Regions from separate parts of the Massilia sp. 01N417 genome, predicted to be linked through region 4. Evidence: predicted binding sites of a transcription regulator. Region 4 holds the regulator's gene; each other region holds the start of a gene.
The links. The regulator sigma-54, encoded in region 4, starts transcription at its own class of promoters, with help from an activator protein. The targets are predictions, from matches to a motif close to TGGCANGNAANCTGCTTT.

Region 1 (5,556 bases), on a different contig from region 4:
CGCGATGGCGAAGTCCTCGTAGGAGATCGAGCTGCCTTTTTCGCCCGTCAGCAGTTCGTCCTTGCCGAGCCGGAAGCGGCCCGTGCGTTCGCCGGGCACGAACATCGCCGACGGCGACAGAAAGGTCCAGTCCAGGTCCTGGACCTGCCGCAGGGCGTCGAGGAAAGCGGCGCCGCGCGTCGCCTCGGCCTTGTAGGCTTCCGGGAAATCCGGCTGGTCGAGCAGGCGCTTGCCGGGTGCCACCAGCAGGCTCGCGGCACCACCCACCACGAGGTAGCGCGGCACGCCGGCGCTGCGTACCGCCGCCAGCAGGACGTCGGGGTCGCTGTCCAGGAAGCGCACCGCGCTGATCACGGCATCGTGTCCGCGCAGTACGGCGGCGAGGCCGGCTTCGTCATTGATGTCCGCACGCGCGGCGCTGACACCAGGGCGCGCCGCGACCTTGGCGGGATCGCGGCCGATGGCGGTGACCTGGTGGCCGCGTGAAACGAGTTCGTCGAGCAGGCGGGAACCGACGTTGCCGGTGGCGCCGATGAGGGCAATACGTGCCATACAAAATTCTCCGTGTAGACCACGCGCCATCCTATGCTAGGCTGTCGTCCTTTACAAGAAGTCACCGCGGCGTGATCTGGTCAGTGCGGCCTGACCATGCCGGACCGATTCCCATGCGCGACACACCGATTTCCCATCCCTGCCTGGACGCCGACAGCGCGGACGGCTGCCCGATCCGCGACATCCTCGACCGCATCGGCGACCAGTGGACGCTGCTGGTCCTGCATTCCCTCGATGGCGGCACCCTGCGCTTCAATGAACTGATGCGTGCGATCGGCGACGTGTCGAAGCAGATGCTGTCGACCACGCTCAAGCGCCTCGAGGAAGACGGCTTCGTGCTGCGGACCGTGTATCCGGAAGTGCCGCCGCGGGTCGAATACGAACTCACGCCGCTCGCGCGTTCCTTCATGGTGCCGATGCGCGGCCTGGTGGAATGGGCCAACCGGCATCACGAAACGATTCGCGACGCCAGGCGCCAGTACCGCCTGCCTGGGTGAGTGATGATCGCCGGGTGCCCGGCCGGGATGGATGGACGAAAAAAAGCCCAGGCGCCGCTTCAAGTCTTGCCGAAGCGAACGCCCGAGCGCCGATCCGCCTGGTTTACTTCTTTGCGTTGAAGCGGCGGCGCATTGCGCCGAAGGCCATCGCGCCTACGCCCAGCAGGGCCAGCGAACCCGGTTCCGGCACCTCGTTGGGGCGCCTGAAGGCGCCGACGGACACGGTTTCCGGGGTCGCTTCGGTCGTGCCGTACGCGAACTGGATACCGCCGCCAACAATGCATTCGTGCAGGGTCTTGCAGAAGCCTGCCGCATCCGCAGCCTGGGCCTTGTCCAGAATGAAGCGGTTCAAGCCGGCCTGACCGGTACCGCCGGAATCGCCGAGCACCAGGGGCCCTCCCTCGTAGTTATAGTATCGCGTCGTACCGTCCGTCGTGTTGTACAGGCTGAGAAAGAGATTGGTCAGCGTTGCCGTGTTGCCCGGTCCGCCTTCGCTGACGTTCACTACGAAGCCTAGTTGGCCTGCGCTGGTAAGACCGGTGATGCTATCGAGGTAATAGGTACTGTTACCTGCGTTCCCGGAATGGTTATCGCCACCTTCGGGGGCAGTCGGCATTATCAGATCTGCTGCCGTCGGGCAAGTTTCCGCCGGAGTGGCCGGATTGCCTCCGGTATAGGTCACGCAACCAGACTCGATGCCGTTATCCTTTCCCCCTTTGTTATTGTCCTGGACCGTCACCACTGTGTTAACCGCTCCTAGACCAGTACCTGAATTCTGCACGCCATTGACATAAACCAGGCTTGCGAATGACGGTGCCGCGCCTGTCAAAACTGCCGTTGCCATTGCGATTTTCAGAACTTTAGATTTCATCATTTTCTCCCCAGAAGTTACTTTGTTTACGTCTAGAAAGCCCAAGTAATACAAATGTTAGTTACAGCAAAATGCATTCCAGCTCAAATTAATTCTTTAGAATCAATGGCTTAACTGAACATTAATTGTAACCTTAAGGAAATATATAAAATATACCGAAAGTTTCCACGCCGCCAGCTTTAGCTCGATCATAAAAAATGGCGCCCAAAAGGCGCCATTCCCTGAACCATGCAGGGGCCGGGCTGCTGAGACTGGAGCCCTGGACCCGGTGCCTCAAGCGTTGCCGACGCCGCCGCTGCCGTACATCCGTTCGAACTCGCCGATCGGCATCGGCCGGCCGAGCAGGTAGCCCTGCAGCGTGCCGCAGCCGCCATCGACCAGGAAGTTGCGCTGCGCTTCGTGTTCGACGCCCTCGGCAACGATGTCGAGCTTGAGCGTGCGCGCCAGCGCAATGATGGCCTTGACGATCGGCACTGCATCCGGATTGATGTGGACGTCGTGCACGAAGGAGCGGTCGATCTTCAGCGCGGTCAGCGGAAAGCGTTTCAGGTAGGCAAGCGAGGAATAGCCGGTACCGAAATCGTCCAGCGAGAAATGCAGGCCGTAGCTGCGCAGTGCGCGCATGCGCTCTATCGTGTCCGCGACATTTTCGGCGAGCACGCTTTCGGTCAGTTCCAGGCACAGCTTGCCGGGCGGCGCGCCGGTTTCCTCGAGGATGTCAACCATGTTGGATACGAAATCGGCGCTGCGCAGCTGATGCGCGCTGACGTTGACCGCCAGCTCGAGTTGGCCGAGTGCGCGGTCGCCGCGCCAGCGTGCCAGCGCACGGCAGCTTTCCTCCAGTACATGCTGGCCGAGCGGCACGATCATGCCCGAGGACTCGGCCAGGCCGATGAACTCGGTAGGGCCGAGCAGCGAGCCGTCGGCGCGGCGCCAGCGCAGCAGGACTTCGGCGCCGACCAGCTGGCCCTCCCTGTCGAACTGGGGCTGGCAGAACAGCACGAACTGGTGGTCCAGCAAGCCTTCCCGCAGGGCCCGCTCCAGCCTTGCCTGGTATTCGGCCGAGGCCTGCATGCGCGGATCGAAGAAGCGCGCGGTATTGCGTCCTTCCGCCTTGGCCCGGTACATGGCGAGGTCGGCCTGCTTGAGCAGGGTCTCGATCCCGGTTGCGGCGCCGTCGAATAAGGTGACGCCGATGCTGGGTGTGCTGACGAACAGGCGCCCATCCAGGTAATAAGGCTGGCCGAGCGTGAACAGCAGCTTTTCCAGGACGTGCTGGGCCTCGATCACCGACTCGCGCGGGTCGTCGCCCAGGTCTTCCAGCACCAGCACGAACTCGTCGCCGCCCAGCCTGGCCAGCTGGTCGCAGTGGCGCAAGGTATGGCGCAGGCGCTCGGCCACCTGGCGCAGCAACATGTCGCCGAAGTCGTGGCCCATCGTATCGTTGAGCAGCTTGAAATTGTCCAGGTCGAGAAAGACCACCGCACCGAGGCGCCCCGTGCGTTCGCTGCGCGCCAGCGCCTTGTCCAGTTCCTCGCCGAGCAGGCGGCGGTTCGGCAGGCCGGTGAGATGGTCGTAATACGCCAGTTCGTAGATGCGGCGCTCCGCCCGTTTGCGCTCGGTCAGGTCGGTATTCGTCCCCGAAACACGCAGGGCCTTGCCGGCCGCATCGCGCGTGACCAGGCCGCGCGACAGCACCGGCACGTAGTGGCCGTCGCGATGACGCAGGCGCCATTCGACACTGTAGGTGCCGCGCTGGCTGCCGAGCAGTTCGTCCCAGTAGCCGGCGACACGCGCCCTGTCGTCGGGGTGGGCAAGGTCCAGCCAGAGGCTGCTGTCGGTCCCCAGTTCGCCGGGACGATAGCCGAGCATTTCCCACCAGCGCTCCGAGTAATAGACCTCGTTCTTGACGAGATCGTAGTCCCACGGCGCATCGGTCGAGCCTTCCAGTATCAGCCGCAGCCGTTCTTCGGACTTCTGCAGTCCCTGCTCCGCCCGCTTCATCGCGGTACAGTCCGTGAAGCAGACGATGACACGGCAAAGTTCGCCCTTGGAATCGAATTCCGGATACGCGTTACAGATCAGCCAGCGCACCGATTCCGGCTGCGGGTCGGCAATACCGAGGATGACTTCCGAGACCTTGCTGCCGGTGCGCAGCACGACGTTGGCAGGAAGCTCGTCGGGCGGCAAGGGCGTGCCGTCGGCGCGCAGCAGGGGCCGGGCCTTCCCGCTGACCTTGTTCTTCAATTGCTCGACGCTCATGCCGATCAGTTCGCAGGCGAGCCGGTTGGCGTTCAGGATGCGGCCGTCGACGCCGTGGACGACGACGCCCGCGGGAATGTGTTCGAGCAGATCGTCGAGCTGGGGCTGGATTGCCTGGGCGTTGTCGGTAGCCATGATGTGACCTGCTCTGCGAAACCGGAAGTTACAGCCGATGGTAGCACGGGCCTGTCGATGGATGTGCAGGACTTTGCGATAAGTAAATTAGACCGTATCAACGCGCAAGATCGACACGGATCCGTCGCTGCCGTCTATGCTGCGAGCCCAGTCACCGTCGACGGCACCGAACCGGTGGCGGCTTTGCGAAATGTCGAGGGCGAGACACCGGTGTGCTCCTTGAAGAAGCGCGAAAAATTGCTCGGCGCCGAGAATCCGAGATCGAGTGCGACCGAGGTCAGGGAGACACGTTCGCGCACGAGGCGGCGCATCGCCTCCTCCACGCGGATTGCACTCCAGAAGACTTGCGGCGTGGTGTTGAGCTGGTCGCGGAATAGCGTAAAGAGATGGGCGCGCGAGAGGCCGGCCCGCGAGGCGATTTCGTCGACTGCGAATTTCTCGCTGACGTGCGTGCGCATGAGCCCGATCGCGGTCCGCAGCCGATGGTCGAGCAGGGGCGGGAGCAGCACCTTGGCATCGGCCGCCCGCGCCTTGCTGACGGCATCGATGGCGGCAATGATCAGCTGCTCGACCAGCCCGTCGAGGGTCTCGGGTGTTTCATTACTTGAAAAAATCAGGTCGAGAACCTGCCAGCATGCCTGGCGCAGGGTGGCGTCGATCGGAATCCGCGGCGAAGGGAAGACAAACGGACGTCCGGTCGCCCTGCGGCGTTCGTTCAGCCAGGGCCTCGAAATCATGAAGACCAGGAAGATCGCCGGCCCGCTATCGTCCAGCAGCACCATGTCGTGCGACTCGTTGGCATTCGTACCCAATCCGGTGTTTTCGCCGTAGCGCACGGTTTCGGTCCCGACGCTGGCTTGCGCCTTTGCCCCACCCAGCCAGAACACGATCTGCGACTCGGAATGGGAGTGCGCAACGAGATCGCTGCCGGCCTCCAGCACGATCGCCTGGCCGAACGCTCCTTCACGAAACGCGTATGCCTCTGCCATTGAATGTCTCCTCGCCGGTATGTTCCGGTCATCTTTAGGGCGATTTTAATCGCGGCCGCGATGATGGCGGGCATTCGTCGAAAATAGATCAGACGGATTGATAAGCGCTCCAACACATTGATAAGCCCCCTCACCGGGCGATAAGCAGCTTTCCCACCTCCTTCCTACACTCCCTACGGTCCTCGCTGCGCATGAGGCGGAGCAGAACACCCTTCGGAGAAATCATATGCAACTCGCAAGCTACCAAGTG
Region 2 (5,556 bases), on a different contig from region 4:
GCCGGCATCGGCGGCTGCGGTGGCGGCCGGCGCCGACGCGGCCGGTGCGGCGGCATCCTGGGCCAGGACCGGCAGTGCGGCGCCGAGCGCCATCGCGACCGTGAAGCCTGCGATCAGTTTGGTGAGTGTGCGGATCATCGGATTCCCCTTACAGCGCATCGTTGCCGGTCTCGCCGGTACGGATACGGATTACCTGCTCCAGATCGGAGACGAAAATTTTGCCGTCACCGATCTTGCCGGTGCGTGCCGCGCTTTGGATGGTGTCGATCACCTGGTCGACGATGGCGTCGTCGACCGCCGCCTCGATCTTGGTCTTCGGCAGGAAGTCGACCACGTACTCGGCGCCGCGGTAGAGTTCGGTATGGCCCTTCTGGCGGCCGAAGCCTTTCACTTCGGTCACCGTAATACCCTGGACATTGAGCTCGGAAAGGGCCTCGCGGACCTCGTCGAGCTTGAAGGGTTTGATGATGGCGGTGATCATTTTCATGCGATTGCCTCTTCAGAAAGTTTTTGAAACAGACAGCAGGGCCGCGGACTTCCCGAGGTTTTCCCGCGACGGGCTCAGGTAGGCGCTGGTATTGGCCTTGACGTAAGCCAGCGCCACCGAGCAGACCCCGAGGTCCTTGGTCACGCCGATCTTGTAGTCGGTGTAGGAAGCAGCGCTGTTGTGGCGGACTTCCTGGCGGCCCGCGTGCAGGTTCAGCACGAAGCCGCCGCCGACGTCGACGTTCGCGCCGATGTCGAGGTAGCCGCTGCCCTTGCTGTCGGCGGTGCCGAACAGGTTGGTCAGCGAATGCGAGTACTTGACGTAGGCCGGTCCATAGCCCAGCTGGCCATAGAGCTCAAAGGTGTTGGCGTTCGGATGCAGGCCGTTGTCCGGATAGAAGTAGTAGAGGCCACCGACGTCGTAGGTGATGTCGGCGCTGAGATTGCCGCGCTTGCCGCCGTAGATATCCCACTCGACGTTGCCGCTGCCGCCCGCGTCCTTGGTCCATTTGATGGACGAGAGCCAGGTGCCGACGTAGAGGCCGGTCGGGTTATGGACATAGTCGGCGCCGCCCTGCACCGCCGGATCCAGGCGGCTCTGGGACAGGCCGCGGTAACGGTAATCGCTCGTCACCGCCGCGTTGAAGCTGACCTCGTGCTCGGGCTTCTGTTCCTGCTCCTGCGCCCCGGCCAGACCGGTGCTCAGGCTCCACAAACCCGCCGCGACCATCGCGATGTGCTGCCACTTGCTGCTTCGACGCTTCATACGATACTCCCTGGTAAATGAACTTTGGACCTGATGGGTTTACAATCCGTACTTCGCTTTCCTGTTTTTCTATGTTGTATGTTTGCTTTAGCAGGATGCGTGCCACCCCTGAATGGACCGGCAGACCTTGTATTCACAGGCCTCTGCCCCCATTTTTGATATGCCAAAACACAAATGACGCCGCAAGGGCGTGCGCCACGCGGGTGCACGCACTAAATCAGCGAGGCGCGCACAAAATGAGTGCGCACCACCCGGCTTCACCAAGGACAGAAATGGATATGAATAACTTCTTTAACGATCTGCAGGGCAAGATCAACCAGGCGATCGAGAATTCGCCGGCCAAGGACATCGAACGCAACGTCAAGGCCATGATGACCCAGGGCTTTTCGAAGCTGGACCTGGTGACGCGCGAAGAATTCGACATCCAGGCCCAGGTGCTGGCCAAGACCCGCGCCAAGCTCGACGCCCTGGAATTGCGCGTGGCGGAACTGGAAGCGAAGCTGGCGTCGGTGACGGCGGTGGATTCGGATCAGAAGGTTTAACGCAGCACGAGGCGGCGAGTGAGCCGCCATAACCCGAACAGGGCGGCACCGCCCAGGCTCACGCCGATGACGATGCCCAGCATGACGCCGACCGGATTGCCCAGCCGGGCATCGTCGGCCACGAAGACCAGGATGGCGGCCAGCGCCAGCTGCGCGAGCCAGACGAAGCGCAGCGGCCGCAATGCCGCCACATCCCCCCGCCGCCTGAACCGGAGCGCCACATAGAGCACCGGCCCGCACAGCAGGCAGAACAGCAGCGCCAGGATGGCGAAGGTCAACAATAGTTTCGGCATGCCGGCACTATACACATTTGGCCGCTCTCAACAATGGCAGGGCGGCCAGCGCTCACCATCTGCAGGTCTTCATTTTTCCCTCCACACCATGAGTCTCGCAGTACTGCGCAGCCGCGCCCTGGCCGGCATGGACGCGCCGTCCGTCAGCGTCGAAGTGCACCTGGCCAACGGTCTACCAAGCCTGGCCATCGTCGGCCTGCCGGATGCCGAGGTGCGCGAATCGAAGGACCGGGTCCGCGCCGCGCTGCAGAATTCCGGCTTCGAGCTGCCGAACCGCCGTATCACCATCAACCTGGCGCCGGCCGATCTGCCGAAGGAATCGGGGCGCTTCGACCTGCCGATCGCGCTGGGCATCCTGGCCGCCTCGGAACAGATTCCCAGCGAGGGGCTGGACCGCTACGAGTTCGCCGGCGAGCTCTCGCTGTCCGGCGAATTGCGCCCGATCCGCGGCGCGCTGGCGATGACCTTCGCCATGCATCGCAGTCCGGACGGCGCCAGGCGCGCCTTCGTCCTGCCGCATGCGAACGCCGACGAGGCGGCGCTGGTCAGCGATGCCGCCATCTACCCGGCGCATACCTTGCTCGAGGTGTGCGCGCACTTCGCAGCGCAAGCTGACGATGCCCGCCTGGCCCGCCACCGGCCGCCGCAAGCCCTGGCGCCGCCGCGCTATCCCGACTTCGCGGACGTGAAAGGCCAGCAGCACGTCAAGCGCGCCCTCGAGGTCGCGGCGGCCGGCCTGCATTCGGTGTTGATGGTGGGGCCGCCCGGTGCCGGAAAAAGCATGCTGGCTTCGCGCTTTCCCGGCCTGCTACCGGCCTTGAGCGACGAGGAAGCGCTGGAGTCGGCGGCGCTCCAGTCGCTGGCCGGGCGCTTCTCGATCGAGCGCTGGCGGCGCCGGCCCTTCCGCAGTCCTCACCACACCAGCTCGGGCATGGCCCTGGTGGGCGGTGGCGGGATGCCGCGGCCGGGCGAGATCTCGCTGGCCCATCATGGCGTACTCTTCCTGGACGAGCTTCCGGAGTTCAGCCGCCACGTGCTGGAAGTGCTGCGCGAACCGCTGGAATCCGGCCACATCACGATTTCCCGCGCGGCCCGCCAGGCCGACTTCCCCGCCAGCTTTCAATTAATCGCGGCCATGAATCCCTGCCCCTGCGGCTGGCTCGGCCACCCGTCCGGCAAGTGCCGCTGCAGCCATGACGCGGTGCTGCGCTACCAGGACAAGATCTCCGGTCCACTGCTCGACCGCATCGACCTGCAGGTGCCGGTATCGGCAATGGCGCCGGAATCGATGGCGGCCCAGGCCGACGGCGAGGCAAGCAGCCATATTGCCGCACGCGTGGCGCGCGCCCACGCTGTGCAAGTGGCGCGCCAGGGCAAGGCCAACCAGCGCCTGTCGACCCGGGAAATCGACCGCCATTGCGAACTCGACGAGGCTGCGGAACAGTTGCTGCGTAATGCGATGCGCCACCTGCACTGGTCGGCGCGGGCCTATCACCGGGTCTTGAAGGTGGCGAGGACGATTGCCGACCTGGCGGTGGCACCCCGGGTGCAGTCCGAACACGTGGCCGAGGCGATCCAGTACCGCAGGGGCTTGCTGGACGCCTGAGCGGCGCTGACGAGATTAAATAATTGCAACATTTTACTGGCCGACGACGCGGGGCGCTGATACCATCGCCCCATGAAAATCCGTCTTCCCTTGCCGGTTATTTCCGTCCTGCTGGCCAGCGTCCTGCTCGGCGCCTGCAGCCCCAAGTACAACTGGCGCGACTACGCCAGCCAGGATGCACCCTACCGGGTCATGTTCCCGGCCAAGCCGGCCAGTGCCACCCGCACCGTCGACCTCGACGGCATGCAGGTCAGCATGACAATGACGGCCGCCGAAGTCGACGGCGCGACCTTCGCGGTCGGCTCGGCCGAGGCGCCGGACGAGGAACACGCGCGCGCCGCGGTGCCGGCGATGGTGCAGGCCCTGACGCGCAATATCGGCGCCGTCAAGGAACAGGCCGCCGCGCATGCGGAGTCCGGCGGCAGATCGGTCAGCGACATCGACGTCACCGGCAGCAGCAACGGCCAGCCGGTGCGCCTGGTCGGCCATTTCGAGGCGCGCGGCAAGCGCTTCTACCAGGTCATCGTGCTCGGCAAGACGAACGCCATGCCGTCTGAGCAGGTCGAGCAGTTCCTCAGCTCCTTCACCCTCCGTTGAACCGTCCCTTACCATGAACAGCGATACCCCAGCACTGCAGCTGCGCTCCCTGCGCAAGGCTTTCGGCCGCCCGGCCGTCGACGGCATCGACCTGAGCGTCCGCCGCGGCGAACTCTATGCCCTGCTCGGCCCCAACGGCGCCGGCAAGACCACCACCCTGCGCATGGTGACCGGCCTGCTGGCGCCGGACGCCGGCCAGATCGAAGTACTCGGCATCGACCTCGCGGCCAACCCGGCCGCCGCCAAGCAGAAGATGGCCTACCTGCCGGACGACCCGATGCTGTACGGGAAGCTGAAGCCCACCGAATACCTCGAATTCGTCGCCGGCCTGTGGGGCATCACGCCCGAGGATGCCGAGCCGCGCGCACGCCGCTTGCTCGACTGGCTGGACCTGAGCAAGCACGCGCACGAGCTGACCGAAGGGTTCTCGCGCGGGATGAAGCAGAAGCTGGCGCTGGCCGGGGCCCTGATCCACGAACCCCAGCTGCTGATCCTGGACGAGCCGCTGACCGGCCTGGACGCCGCCGCCGCGCGCCAGGTGAAGGACTTGCTGGTCTCCCACGTCAACCAGGGCGGCACCGTGATCCTGACCACCCACATCCTCGAGGTGGCCGAACGCCTGGCGCAGCGCATCGGCATCATCCGCCAGGGCCGCTTGATCGCCGAAGGCACGCTGGCCGAGCTGCGCGAGCGGACCCTGGGTGGCAGCCTGGAAGACGTGTTCCTGCAGCTGACGGAGCAGGCGTGAGCGCGCCGCCCGGCTCGAGCCGCTGGCTGCTGCGCCACGAGCTGCGCATGGCCTGGTATGGCGCGGCCGTGAACGGGGGCGGCAAGCGGCGCATGAGCTGGGTCAGCATCGCCGTGTGGGTGCTGGCCTGGACGCTGCTGCACGTGGGCGCCTTTGCGCTCCTGCACAAGCTCGGGCCGGACGGCGTCGCGGATCCGCGCATGGCCATCCTGGCGACCCTGGCGCTGGTGGCGATCGGCACCTTCATGCTCTCGAGTTCACTCAAGGCGAGCGTGCTGGCGCTGTTCGAGCGCGGCGACCTCGACCTGCTGCTGTCTTCGCCCCTGCCCTCGCGCAGCATCTTCACGGTGCGCCTGCTGGGCGTGGTGCTGGCTTGCGCCGCCCTCTATCTGTTCCTGCTCGGGCCACTCGTCCACGTCGGCGTGGTGCTCGGCGAGTTCCGCTGGATCGGCGTGTATGTGGCGATTGCCACCACCTCGACCTTGATGGCCTGCCTCGGCATGCTGCTCACCCTGGCG
Region 3 (5,556 bases), on a different contig from region 4:
CTGCGACTCGCGCAGCGGGGTGTCCGGCAAGGTGCCGGAACTCGCATAGGCTTCGAAGGGGCCGAGATAGTGCTTCAGGCCGGTCACCAGGGCCACGTGGCGCAGCGACTTCTTCGGCGACAGCGCGTCGAGCAGGTTGCGCACCATGAGGGCGTTGACGCGGATGTTCTCGGCCTCGCTGTCCTGGCGCATCCAGGTCGTGATGAAGACGTGGGTCGGGGCGACGTCCGCCAGCGCCGCCTGCAGGCCGACCTCGTCGAGCAGGTCGGCAACCACCGGAATCAGGCCCGGCAGGTCGCGCGGCGGGCGGCGCGCCAGTCCGTACACGGTCCAGCCATGTGCCAGCAGTTCGCGTGCCGTGTAGCGGCCGCCGATGCCGCTGGCGCCGACGACCAGTGCGGTTCGTTGCATAAAATCCCTTCCATGTTGATCGAGTCGTCATTCTTGCGTGCTTCGCTGCTCGCTGGCGCGCCGTTGCCCTGGCTCATCGACCGGCCTGGCCGGCCAGTGCTTCCAGGCGCAGGCGCAAGCCCTGCAGGCCCTGTCCGAGCGCGAAGCGGCGGCTGATCTTGCGGCAGTGCGGGACCAGCTCGCGATCCCCCAGCAGCAGCTGCAGCGCCCGCGCCAGGCGCACGCCGTTGAGCCGCGGCGCCCTCGCGCGGAAGGCCACGCCCAGCGCCGCCACGCGCGCCGCGTTGTCGAACTGGTCATGCGCCAGCGGCACCACCAGCTGGGGCGTACCGGCGCGCAGGGCTTCGGCCGTGGTGCCGATGCCGCCGTGGTGGACCAGTACCATCGCCCGCGGCAGCAGGCGGCGCAGGGGCACGTAGTCCTGCCACAGGATGGAGGGCGGCAGCTCGGCGGGCAGCTGCTCGCGGTGCGGGGTCAGGAAGATGGCGCGCAGGCCGAGCAGCTCCACCGCCGCGCGCGCATGCTCGAAGTAGGCGCGCGACTGCGTGTTGCCGGTGCCGTGGGTGAAGACGACGGGCGCGGCGCCCTGCCCGTCGTCCAGGAAGCGTTCGAGCGCGGGCGGCAGTGCGGCGTCCGGATGCGGGTCGAACAGGGGAAAGTCGGCGCGGTACAAAGGCTTGGGCCAGTCCGGCTGGGTCGGCGCGAACCACTCCGGAAACAGGGTCAGCGACAGGTCCGGCACCGCGAACAGGTGCTCGAGCATGCTTGCCACCTCCGGCATGCCGCGCGCCCGGCGCGCCGCGTTCACCTCGCCCAGCGCCACCGGATCGATGAAGCGCGCCGCCAGGCGCCGCAACAGCCAGCGCCGCAGGCCGGGCGGCACCCAGTGCGGCACGCGCCAGGGGCCGAACATCAGCGGATCGTGGACGGTAGGCAGGTTCTGCGGCGCCAGATAGGCCGCCGCCACTTTCAGGCCGGGACGCGCGGCCCGGCACAGGTCGGCCTCCGGCAGCGCCAGCGGATGCGCCAGCAGCACGACCGCTTCGTCATGCGGCAAGGCGTCGACGAAGGGCACGATCCTGGCCATTGCCGGCCGCGTGGCGCGCCAGACCACGCCAAAGCCGCGCGTCGGATGCCAGAGGTCGGGATCGAGCAGCACGGCCGGGTCGGCGGGCAGGCCGACGAAGTGCAGCCCGGTGCCGCGCACATAGGGTTCGTGCTGTTGCGGCGCGAGGAAGCTGATCCGATGGCCCGCATCCCGCAGGACCAGGGCCATCGCCATGAAAGGGAACAGGTCGCCGGCCGAGCCGATGGTGATCACCACGAAATGCGTCCTGCCTGCTGCCGGCGTATCGATACTTCCTCCTGCCCCTCGTATTGCGCTGTCTTGCCGACACTGTACGCGAAAAGCGGCCAGAGCACGTAAGGGGCAAAAAAAACCCTGCAGGGCAGGCGCCGTGCAGGGTTGGAGCAAGCTTGCCGATGCAGGCCGGGAGCGGCCTGCACCAGGCGTCGATCAGCCGCGGCGCGCGCGGCGGACGCCGGCGATGCCCGCCAGGGCCATGCCGAACAGGGCCAGCGATGCCGGTTCCGGCACGTCGTTGGACGGCGGCGGGGTGGTGTCGGTATAGTCGATGTTCAGAGTCGCGCTGACCAGTTTGAGGTCGCCATGGACCTTGAGGCTGAAGTCCAGCGATTTGTTGCTCATCAGTGCGGCCAGCAGGGCGTCATAGGACTGCAGCGAATCGGCGATCTCGAAGCCGCCAGTATAGTCGGTCGTGGTGGTTGCCGTCTGCTCGTTGGTGACGGTGTAGGAGGTCACGGGCTTGCACAGACCGAAGATGATTTCCCATACATCGCATGGAACACCGTTCCTGGCATAGATGGTGCCCCTTTTCGTCTTGCTGCTTGTTGGTACCGTGACCGTGTCTGGCGTGCCGACGGCGGTTGCTCCGTTGAAGCTCACGTCGCCGAAGGACAGCAATACCGACTCTCTTTCGCCAGTCTTCGTGACTGGCGTGGTCTTGGTGATGGTGGTGGTGAAGGTGTTCGTCTTGCTATCGTAGATTGCACCTGAAGAAGTGCTCGACGCGATGCCGGTCACGCTCTTGAACGGGTCGGTGGCATCGTCATCGAAGACAAACGAAAAGCCGATGGTGTTCACGGTGAACTGCTTGGACAGGAGGAGTTCGCCGGCATCGAAGCTGCCTTTGTATGTTTTGTTTTTCAGATATCCCGACACGCCGCTGGCATCCACCGAGATGACTTCCGCACCTGCGTGGGAAGCCAAGCCAAACAGGAGTGCAGCGCATGCTGCTTTGATGGTGTTCTGGATTTTCATATTATTTTCTTTCAAAAAATAGGTATTTTTATTTGGACACTGCCGTTACCAACAACGCATGGGTTTTCGGATCGCAAAGCCGGTTCAAACGAATTTACTTTCCAACCGGTACCAAGTATTGAGCAATTGTCATGCCATAATGAAAATACTTATTAAAATCAAGAAATTATGTTTTAGGAGAAATTGTTCTGTAAGTTTTCCCGACATCAAAATGGTAACTATATTTTCCTTGCCGCAACAATGCTGCCATTACCCAGCCCGAGCATGGCTGCAGGGATGCTGCTAGAATGGCTGTTCCATATACAAGGGGGATTCCACCGATGCGCCTGTAATGCCTGCTCTCGCGCCCGCCGCGACAGCACAGAAACCTCATCGCCATGTTCGCAGGAACCTGGCGCGGCTTCGACGCATTACAAGGAGTACTCATGGCCCATCCCTACCACCTGGCCCTGCACGGGGTCGACATTGCCCTCCCCGACGGGCGCATCCTGTTCCAGGACATCCACGACAGCTTCAAAGCAGAAACCGTCGCCCTGATCGGCCCCAACGGCAGCGGCAAGTCCTCGTTCGGCCGCGTCGTCGCCGGGCTTGCGGCGCCGGCACGCGGCCGTATCGAACGCGCCGTGCCGGTTCATTACGTTGAACAGCAGACCGGCCCCAGCTTCGCCGCCAGCCTGGCCCAGCTGGCCGGACTCGATGCACCGCTGGCTGCGCTGCGGCGGCTGGCGGCCGGCGAGGCGCGCGATGAGGACTTCGACCTGATCGGCGAACGGTGGGACCTCGAAGCGCGCTGGCGGGCGATGCTGGACCAGGCCGGACTGGACGAGGCCATGACGCCGCAATCGCTGTCCGGCGGCCAGCGCACCCTGCTGTCCCTGATCGGCGCCTTCTGCAGCGAGGCCGGCCTGCTGGTGCTGGACGAACCCAGCAACCACCTGGACCGCGAACGGCGGCGCTTCCTGGTCGAGCAGATGCGGGCCTGGCGCGCGGCGGGCCGCGGGCTGCTGCTGGTCAGCCACGACCGCGAACTGCTGGAGCACGCCGAGCGCACGCTGGAAGTGCATGCCTGTGGACTGCGGCGCTATGGCGGCGGCTGGTCGTTGGTCGAGGAGCAACGCGGCGCCGAACTGGCGGCGGCCGGCGTGCGCCTGGAGCGGGCACGGGTCGAACGAAAAACCGCGGAAGCGGCGATGCGGCTCGATGCCGAACGCGCCGCGCGCAGGAATGCCCGCGGCGCGCGCGCAAAGGCGGCCGGCGGCCAGCCCAGGATCGTCCTCAACGCCCTGCCCCAGCGCGCCCAGCAGACCGACGGCGCGCGCGCCGAACGCCATGCGCAGCGGCGCCAGGACCTGCAGCAGGACGTGCACGAGGCCTTCGACGCGCTGGACGGGGCGCTGGAGCGGCCCAGCTTTCCGATGCTGGACCTGCAGATTCCGGAGGGCCAGGCCGCGCTGGTGCTGGAAGAACTGGTCGCACCCTGGGGGCCGCGCCAGCCGCTGGACTGGGGCGCCCACGGCGCGGCCAGGATCGCCATCCGCGGACCGAACGGCTGCGGCAAGTCGACCCTGCTGCGCACGATTGCCGGAGAGATCGCGCCGCTGTCGGGCCGCTGCCGCACCCTGCCCTCGGTACTGCTCGACCAGCACCTGGCCCTGCTCGATCCGGCGCGCAGCCTGCTGGACCAGCTGCGCAGCGCCGCCCCAGGGCACGACGAAGGCCGGCTGCGCCAGTACCTGGCCCTGGCCGGCCTCAAACCGGACCGCGTGCTGCGCCCGGCGGACAGCCTGAGCGGCGGGGAAAGGATGCGCGGGGCGCTGCTGTGCGCGGTGCTGCGCGAACCGGCGCCGCGCCTGCTCCTGCTGGACGAGCCGACCAACCACCTCGACCTGCAGGGTGTCGAGGCGCTGGAAGCGATGCTGCAGTCATGGCCGGGAGCGCTGGTGGTGGTGTCGCACGACGAGCGCTTCCTGGCGCGGCTCGAACTCAGCCACCGGATCGACTGGACGGCGGCGGGCTGGCGCTGAGACTACAGGAAGCGGTCGAGGATCTTCCGGCTGCCCTTGTCGATCGCAAACATGTCGCGGATCAGGAAGTGGATGCCGTGGCTGTCCGCGATCAGCAGCGAGTAGGCGCCCAGGCGGCGGATGTCTTCCTCGCCCTTGAGCACGAATTCGGTATCGCCGCGGTCGGTCCTGACGGTCCAGGTGGAGGGGGTGGCGAAGCTGGACACGCCCTTGATCGACTGGATCTCGGGCATGAATTCGCGCCCTTCCAGTTCTTCGGTCACCAGCTTGCGGATCTCGGCCGGCATGGTCTCGAGGTCGTCGATCCAGCCGACTTCCTTGCCGCCCTCGCGCACGAGGGAGATGCCGCGGGTCGGCGCCTGCACCGGGAAGGATCGCACCGGCGCCACGCCGACGAATTCCTCGCCCTCGCTGTTCGTCAGCACCAGCTTGCCGAAGGCGTCGCGGCGTAATTCAAAAGCAGTCATCATCATCAATCTTCCTGGCTGGAGTCGTCGGGATCCTGGTCGACGTTACGCGCCTGCGCCTCGTACAGGCGGTAGTAGGCACCTTCTTTCGCCATCAGCTGGTCGTGGCTACCCTCTTCGACCACCACGCCGCGGTCCAGCACCACCAGGCGGTCGGCGCGGTGCAGCGTGGACAGCCGGTGCGCGATCGCGATCGTGGTGCGGCCCTGCACCAGGTTGTCGAGCGCCTTCTGGATCTCTTTTTCGGTTTCCGAGTCCACCGACGAGGTCGCTTCGTCCAGGATCAGGATCGGCGGGTCGATCAGCAGGGCGC
Region 4 (5,556 bases):
TGGGCGGCCGCGGAGAACTCATCTTTCCGCCGAAAGGAAAACAATGAAAAAAATACTCGCTGTCGCCGCGCTGTCGCTGGCAAGCCTGACTGCCTCGGCCGAGCGCGCGGATTCTCTCAAGCAGGCCAAGATCGATTTCAACAACGCGCACATCGACGAGGTCACCCAGACCCGCACCTTCACCGGCAACGTCGTGCTGACGCGTGGCACCATGATCATCAAGGCCGACAAGGCCGTGCTCACGGAATCGCCGGAAGGCTATATGGCGGTGACCCTGACGGCCGCGCCGGGCCAGCCCGCGACCTTCCGCCAGAAGCGTGACGGCGGCCCCGACCTGTGGGTCGAAGGCCAGGCCCAGCGCATCGAATACGACGAGCGCACCGAGCTGGTCAAGCTGTTCTCGAACGCGGTCGTCAAGCAGCTCGAAGGCAAGCGCATGACGAGCGAGGTGAACGGCCCGTTCATCTCCTACGACAACCGCACCGAGCAGGCCAACGTGTTCAACGACACCAGCGGCGAAAGCAAGCCGGGCGGCGGACGCGGTACCATCATCATCGCGCCGCGCCGCACCGCGCCGGCGGCGGCGCCCGCAAGCACGCCGGCGGCGCCGGCAGGGAAGCAGTAAATGAAGGCCGTCCTTGCCGCTGCTGCGCTGTTGCTGGCACCGCTGGCGCAGGCGGAGCGGGCGGATGCGCTCAAGCCGCTGAAGGTCGTCGGCGGCAACGCGACCCTGGACCAGGTCACGCAGACCGTGGTCCTGACCGGCGGCGTGACCGCCACCCGCGGCAGCATGCTGCTGAAGGCCGAACGTGCCGAGATCAAGGAGGCGCCGGACGGTTTCAGGACCATCGTCCTGGTCGCGGCGCCCGGCAAGCCGGCGTCGTTCCGCCAGAAGCGCGACGGCGGCCCCGAGCAGTGGGACGAAGGCCAGGCCGAGCGCATCGAATACGACGAGCGCACCGAGGTCGTCAAGCTCAGTTCGAACGCCGTCATCCGGCAGCTGGAAGGCCGCGAGGTGACGCGTGAAATGGGCGGCGAATTCATCGCCTACGATGCGCGCAAGGAAGTCCTGCTGAACCTGAACGACCCGAGCGGCGTCGACAGGCCCGGCAAGGCCCGCGCCAGTTTTACTTTTTATCCGCGCCGCACTGCGTCGGCCGCGCAACCGGAAGCAGGAAAGCAATGATGGATGTACACGCAGACGCCGCCGCCAACACGAGCGGCGGCAGCACCCTGGTGGCCAAGGGGCTGCAGAAAAGCTACGGCAAGCGCCTGGTGGTGCGCGACGTTTCGCTGCAGGTCGCCTGCGGCGAGGTGGTCGGCCTGCTCGGCCCGAACGGCGCCGGCAAGACGACCTCGTTCTACATGATCGTGGGCCTGGTGCCGGCCGACGCCGGCGCCATCGTCATCAACGGCACCGACATCACGAGCCTGCCGATCCACCGGCGCGCCATGCTGGGCCTGTCCTACCTGCCGCAGGAAGCCTCGGTGTTCCGCAAGCTGACGGTGGAGGAGAACATCCGCGCCGTGCTCGAACTGCAGCGCGAGAACGGCAAGCCGCTGAGCAAGAACCGCATCGAGGAACGCCTCAACGAGCTGCTGGCCGAGCTGCAGATCGAGAAGCTGCGCGAGAACCCGGCGCTGTCGCTGTCGGGCGGTGAACGGCGCCGCGTGGAAATCGCGCGCGCCCTCGCCACCGACCCGCGCTTCGTGCTGCTGGACGAACCGTTTGCCGGCGTCGATCCGATCGCGGTGATCGAGATCCAGCGCATCGTGCGCTTCCTGAAGGAGCGCGGCATCGGCGTCCTGATCACCGACCACAACGTGCGCGAGACGCTCGGCATCTGCGACCGCGCCTACATCATCAACCAGGGTGCGGTACTGGCTTCCGGCCGTCCCGACGATATCATCGCCAACGAATCCGTCCGCCGCGTCTACCTGGGTGAACATTTCCGGATGTAGTCATGAAACAGACGCTGCAACTCAAGACATCACAGCACCTTGCGCTGACACCGCAACTCCAGCAGTCGATCCGGCTGCTGCAGCTGTCCACTCTCGAGCTGCACCAGGAGATTGAACAGGTCCTCAGCGACAACCCGCTGCTCGAACGCCTCGACGATCCGCTCGACCGTTCGGTACGCCTGCTGGCCGACGGCGCGATCAACAACGGTTCGTCGACGTCCACCACGCCCGACTCGCCGCCCTCGTCCAGCCAGGGCGAGGAGGGCAACGGCGGCGCCGAAGCCGAAGGCGGCGGCAGCGACAGCGACAACGGCGATGCCGGCGGCGCCGAGCACGACATGGATTGGGGCGAGCCGGGCCGCTCCGGCAGCGGCGGCGAGGAAGAAGACGGCCGCCCGCAGCTGGAAGCCAGCCCGGTCTCGCTGCGCGAATACCTGATGGAACAGGTGCGCCTGACCTGCATGTCGCCGCGCGATTGCGCGCTGGTCGAGATCGTCGTCGACACCCTCGACGACAACGGCTATCTCGAGGAAACCCTGGACGAGCTGCATGCGCGCCTGCCGGCCGAACTCGAAGTGGAATTCGAGGAACTGCGCACCGCGCTGGCGCTGGTGCAGAGCATGGACCCGCCCGGCGTGGGCGCGCGCAGCGCCGCCGAATGCCTGGCGCTGCAGATCCGCCGCATGCCTGGCGTGCCGCTGGTCACGCGGCGCATGGCACTGACCATCGTCGAACGCTACCTGACCTGGTTCGCGCAGCGCGAATTCAACAAGCTCAAGAAGGCCCTCGACTGCGACGACGAAGACCTGCGCGAAGCCCAGGCCGTGATTCGCCACTGCAATCCGCATCCGGGCGCGGCCTTTGCTTCCGACGTCTCCGACTTCGTGGTGCCGGACGTGATCGTGCGCCGCGCGAAGGATGGCTGGAGCGTGCAGCTGAATCCCGAGGTGATGCCGCGCCTGCGCGTGAACAGCCTGTACGCCACCTTGATGAAGCAGGGGAAATCGGAATCCCAGCTGGCGGCGCAGTTGCAGGAAGCAAAGTGGCTCATCAAAAACATGCGCCAGCGCTTCGATACTATCCTTCGGGTAGCTCAAGCAATCGTGGAGCGCCAGCGGAACTTTTTCTCCCATGGCGCCGTTGCCATGCGGCCCCTTGTTTTACGTGAGATAGCTGATACACTAGGTCTACACGAGAGCACAATTTCTCGTGTCACAACTCAGAAATACATGCTGACGCCGCACGGCATGTTCGAGTTGAAGTACTTTTTCGGGAGTCACGTCGCGACCGAGGCAGGAGGAGAAGCCTCCTCGACCGCGATCCGGGCTCTTATCGTACAACTCACAGGAGCAGAAGACCCCAAGAACCCTTTATCCGACAGCAAGATCGCGGAGATGCTAGGGGAACAGGGAATGGTTATCGCACGCCGCACGGTAGCGAAATACCGCGAGGCGCTGAAGATCCCTCCCGTCAGCCTCCGTAAATCTCTGTAGCAAGCTCTTTCAGCAAGCTCTTGCAGCAAGCTTCTTGCAACAACGCTGCCCTGGTGCGTGGTATGCGCGTACGACAGGCAGCGCATCATCAAAGGAGTGTGTATGAATCTCACTATCAGCGGACATCATCTCGATGTAACCCCGGCAATCCGTGAATACGTACAGAACAAGCTCGAACGCATCACCCGCCATTTCGATCAAGTGATCGACTCCCACGTCATCCTCTGCATTGACAATCTCACCGAGAAAGAAAAACGCCAGAAGGCCGAGATCAACTTGCGCGTCGCCGGCAAGATCGTTCACGTCGCCAGTGCCGCGCACGACTTGTACGCCGCGATCGACATGCTGATGGACCGACTCGACCGGCAGGTGCAGAAGTACAAGCAGATGCTGCAGGATCACAGTAGTACACCGCTCAAGCGCATACCCAACGATGGAGGAGAAGCTGCCGCTACAGCGTGACCATTCCGCTGGCGCAGCACAAGTAACGAAGGGCGCATCTGGCGCCCTTTTCGTTTTCCGGGCCGCGCTACAATGCCGTTTTCCATTTCAATAAATAAAACAACATGATGAGCGAACACGTGCAGACCCGCGTTGCCAACGGCACCGGCATCATTACCCTCGACCGTCCCAAGGCCCTGAATTCGCTGTCGCTGGAAATGGTGCGTGCACTGACGGAGACCCTGCTGGCCTGGCGCGACGATGCGGCCGTCGACGCCGTCGTCATCAAGAGCAGCAGCGAGAAAGCCTTGTGCGCAGGCGGCGACATCCGCTTCTTCCACCAGGCCGGGCACGCCACGCCCACGGGAGGCAGTGCACTGCTGGAAGACTTCTTTACCGAAGAATACGCACTCAACCACCTGATCCACTTCTATCCGAAGCCCTACATCTCGCTGATGGACGGCGTGGTCATGGGCGGCGGCATGGGCATCGCCCAGGGCGGGCCGGAGACCGGCCTGCGCATCGTGACCGAACGCACGAAGATGGCCATGCCCGAGGTGAACATCGGCCTGTTCCCGGACGTCGGCGGCAGCCACTTCCTGTCGCATGCGCCGGGCGCGCTCGGCATGTATCTGGGGCTGACGGGGCTGACCATCGGCGCCGCCGATGCGCTGTATGTCGGCCTGGCCGACGTGTTCGTGCCGGGCGCCGAACTGGCGGCCCTGCACGCGCTGATCGACCGGACGCCGGGCGCGCAGCTGGCCGATGCGATCCGCGCCTTCGCCGCGCCGTTCGCGCAGCAGGCCGGCGCCAGCGAACTCGAAGCGAACCGCGCATTGGTCGACCGGCACTTCGGCGCGGACTCGGTGCCGGCCGTGATGGCCTCGCTGGAGGGCGACGCCGATCCGTTCGCGCAGAAGGCCCTGGCCGCGATGCGCCAGCGCTCGCCGCTGATGATGTGCGTGACGCGCGAGATGCTGGTGCGCGGCGCCGCGATGGACGTGGCCGGCTGCCTGCGCATGGAGCGCTCGCTGGTGCGCCGCAACTTCGAACACGGCGAAGTGCTCGAAGGCGTGCGCGCGCTGGTGATCGACAAGGACAATGCGCCGAAGTGGAACCCGCCCGCGCTGGAGGCCGTCACGCCGGCGATGGTGGCGCGCTTCTTCGAGCCGGTGTGGCCGGCCCATGCGCATCCGCTGCGCCACCTGGCGTAAGCTGCGCCTGCTCCACCGCCCCGGCAGCCGCCGGGTTTTTTTCGCTGCCGATAATGCGTTGCAACATAAGCACGAATTTATGCGATGATTTCATCAGGCAATGAAATAATGACATAGCCAAGCACAACAATAGAGGAGTCCAATTTGTCGTTTCTGATCGTCCTGGCCGCACTGGCCTTCCTGATGGTGGCCGCCTACCGTGGCTACAGCGTCATCCTGTTCGCACCGATCGCCGCCCTCGGCGCGGTCCTGTTCACCGACCCGTCCGCCGTGGCGCCGGTCTTTTCCGGCATCTTCATGGAAAAGATGGTCGGCTTCGTCAAGCTCTACTTCCCGGTCTTCATGCTGGGCGCCGTGTTCGGCAAGGTCATCGAGATGTCCGGCTTCTCGAAATCCATCGTCCAGGCGGCGATCCGCTACATCGGCCGCTCGCGTGCGAACGCCGT

Region 1: a site for sigma-54 is predicted at 1,984-2,001, ahead of AC1DOQ_RS15365 (PEP-CTERM sorting domain-containing protein). Genes of this name have one in related genera too.
Region 2: a site for sigma-54 is predicted at 1,340-1,357, ahead of AC1DOQ_RS26650 (TorF family putative porin). Genes of this name have one in related genera too.
Region 3: a site for sigma-54 is predicted at 2,872-2,889, ahead of AC1DOQ_RS09420 (PEP-CTERM sorting domain-containing protein). Genes of this name have one in related genera too.

What each region holds. Positions count from the first base shown of each region.
Region 1 is NZ_JBFTRS010000013.1:114,119-119,674, reverse strand. It holds gene AC1DOQ_RS15375 (NAD(P)-dependent oxidoreductase) at 1-552, opposite strand, end outside; gene AC1DOQ_RS15370 (winged helix-turn-helix transcriptional regulator) at 666-1,049, shown strand; gene AC1DOQ_RS15365 (PEP-CTERM sorting domain-containing protein) at 1,153-1,920, opposite strand; gene AC1DOQ_RS15360 (sensor domain-containing protein) at 2,194-4,317, opposite strand; gene AC1DOQ_RS15355 (helix-turn-helix domain-containing protein) at 4,452-5,306, opposite strand; gene AC1DOQ_RS15350 (fumarylacetoacetate hydrolase family protein) at 5,533-5,556, shown strand, end outside.
Region 2 is NZ_JBFTRS010000044.1:3,865-9,420, reverse strand. It holds gene AC1DOQ_RS26655 (P-II family nitrogen regulator) at 149-487, opposite strand; gene AC1DOQ_RS26650 (TorF family putative porin) at 500-1,252, opposite strand; gene AC1DOQ_RS26645 (accessory factor UbiK family protein) at 1,525-1,794, shown strand; gene AC1DOQ_RS26640 (hypothetical protein) at 1,791-2,072, opposite strand; gene AC1DOQ_RS26635 (YifB family Mg chelatase-like AAA ATPase) at 2,176-3,693, shown strand; gene AC1DOQ_RS26630 (hypothetical protein) at 3,766-4,290, shown strand; gene AC1DOQ_RS26625 (ABC transporter ATP-binding protein) at 4,304-5,038, shown strand; gene AC1DOQ_RS26620 (putative ABC transporter permease subunit) at 5,035-5,556, shown strand, end outside.
Region 3 is NZ_JBFTRS010000006.1:242,225-247,780, reverse strand. It holds gene AC1DOQ_RS09430 (SDR family oxidoreductase) at 1-411, opposite strand, end outside; gene AC1DOQ_RS09425 (glycosyltransferase) at 485-1,735, opposite strand; gene AC1DOQ_RS09420 (PEP-CTERM sorting domain-containing protein) at 1,928-2,752, opposite strand; gene AC1DOQ_RS09415 (ATP-binding cassette domain-containing protein) at 3,178-4,776, shown strand; gene AC1DOQ_RS09410 (cyanophycin metabolism-associated DUF1854 family protein) at 4,779-5,246, opposite strand; gene AC1DOQ_RS09405 (cyanophycin metabolism-associated ABC transporter) at 5,249-5,556, opposite strand, start outside.
Region 4 is NZ_JBFTRS010000003.1:219,768-225,323, reverse strand. It holds gene lptC (LPS export ABC transporter periplasmic protein LptC) at 1-47, shown strand, start outside; gene lptA (lipopolysaccharide transport periplasmic protein LptA) at 44-625, shown strand; gene lptA (lipopolysaccharide transport periplasmic protein LptA) at 626-1,186, shown strand; gene lptB (LPS export ABC transporter ATP-binding protein) at 1,186-1,962, shown strand; gene AC1DOQ_RS04785 (RNA polymerase factor sigma-54) at 1,965-3,455, shown strand; gene hpf (ribosome hibernation-promoting factor, HPF/YfiA family) at 3,558-3,917, shown strand; gene AC1DOQ_RS04775 (enoyl-CoA hydratase/isomerase family protein) at 4,025-5,110, shown strand; gene AC1DOQ_RS04770 (GntP family permease) at 5,255-5,556, shown strand, end outside.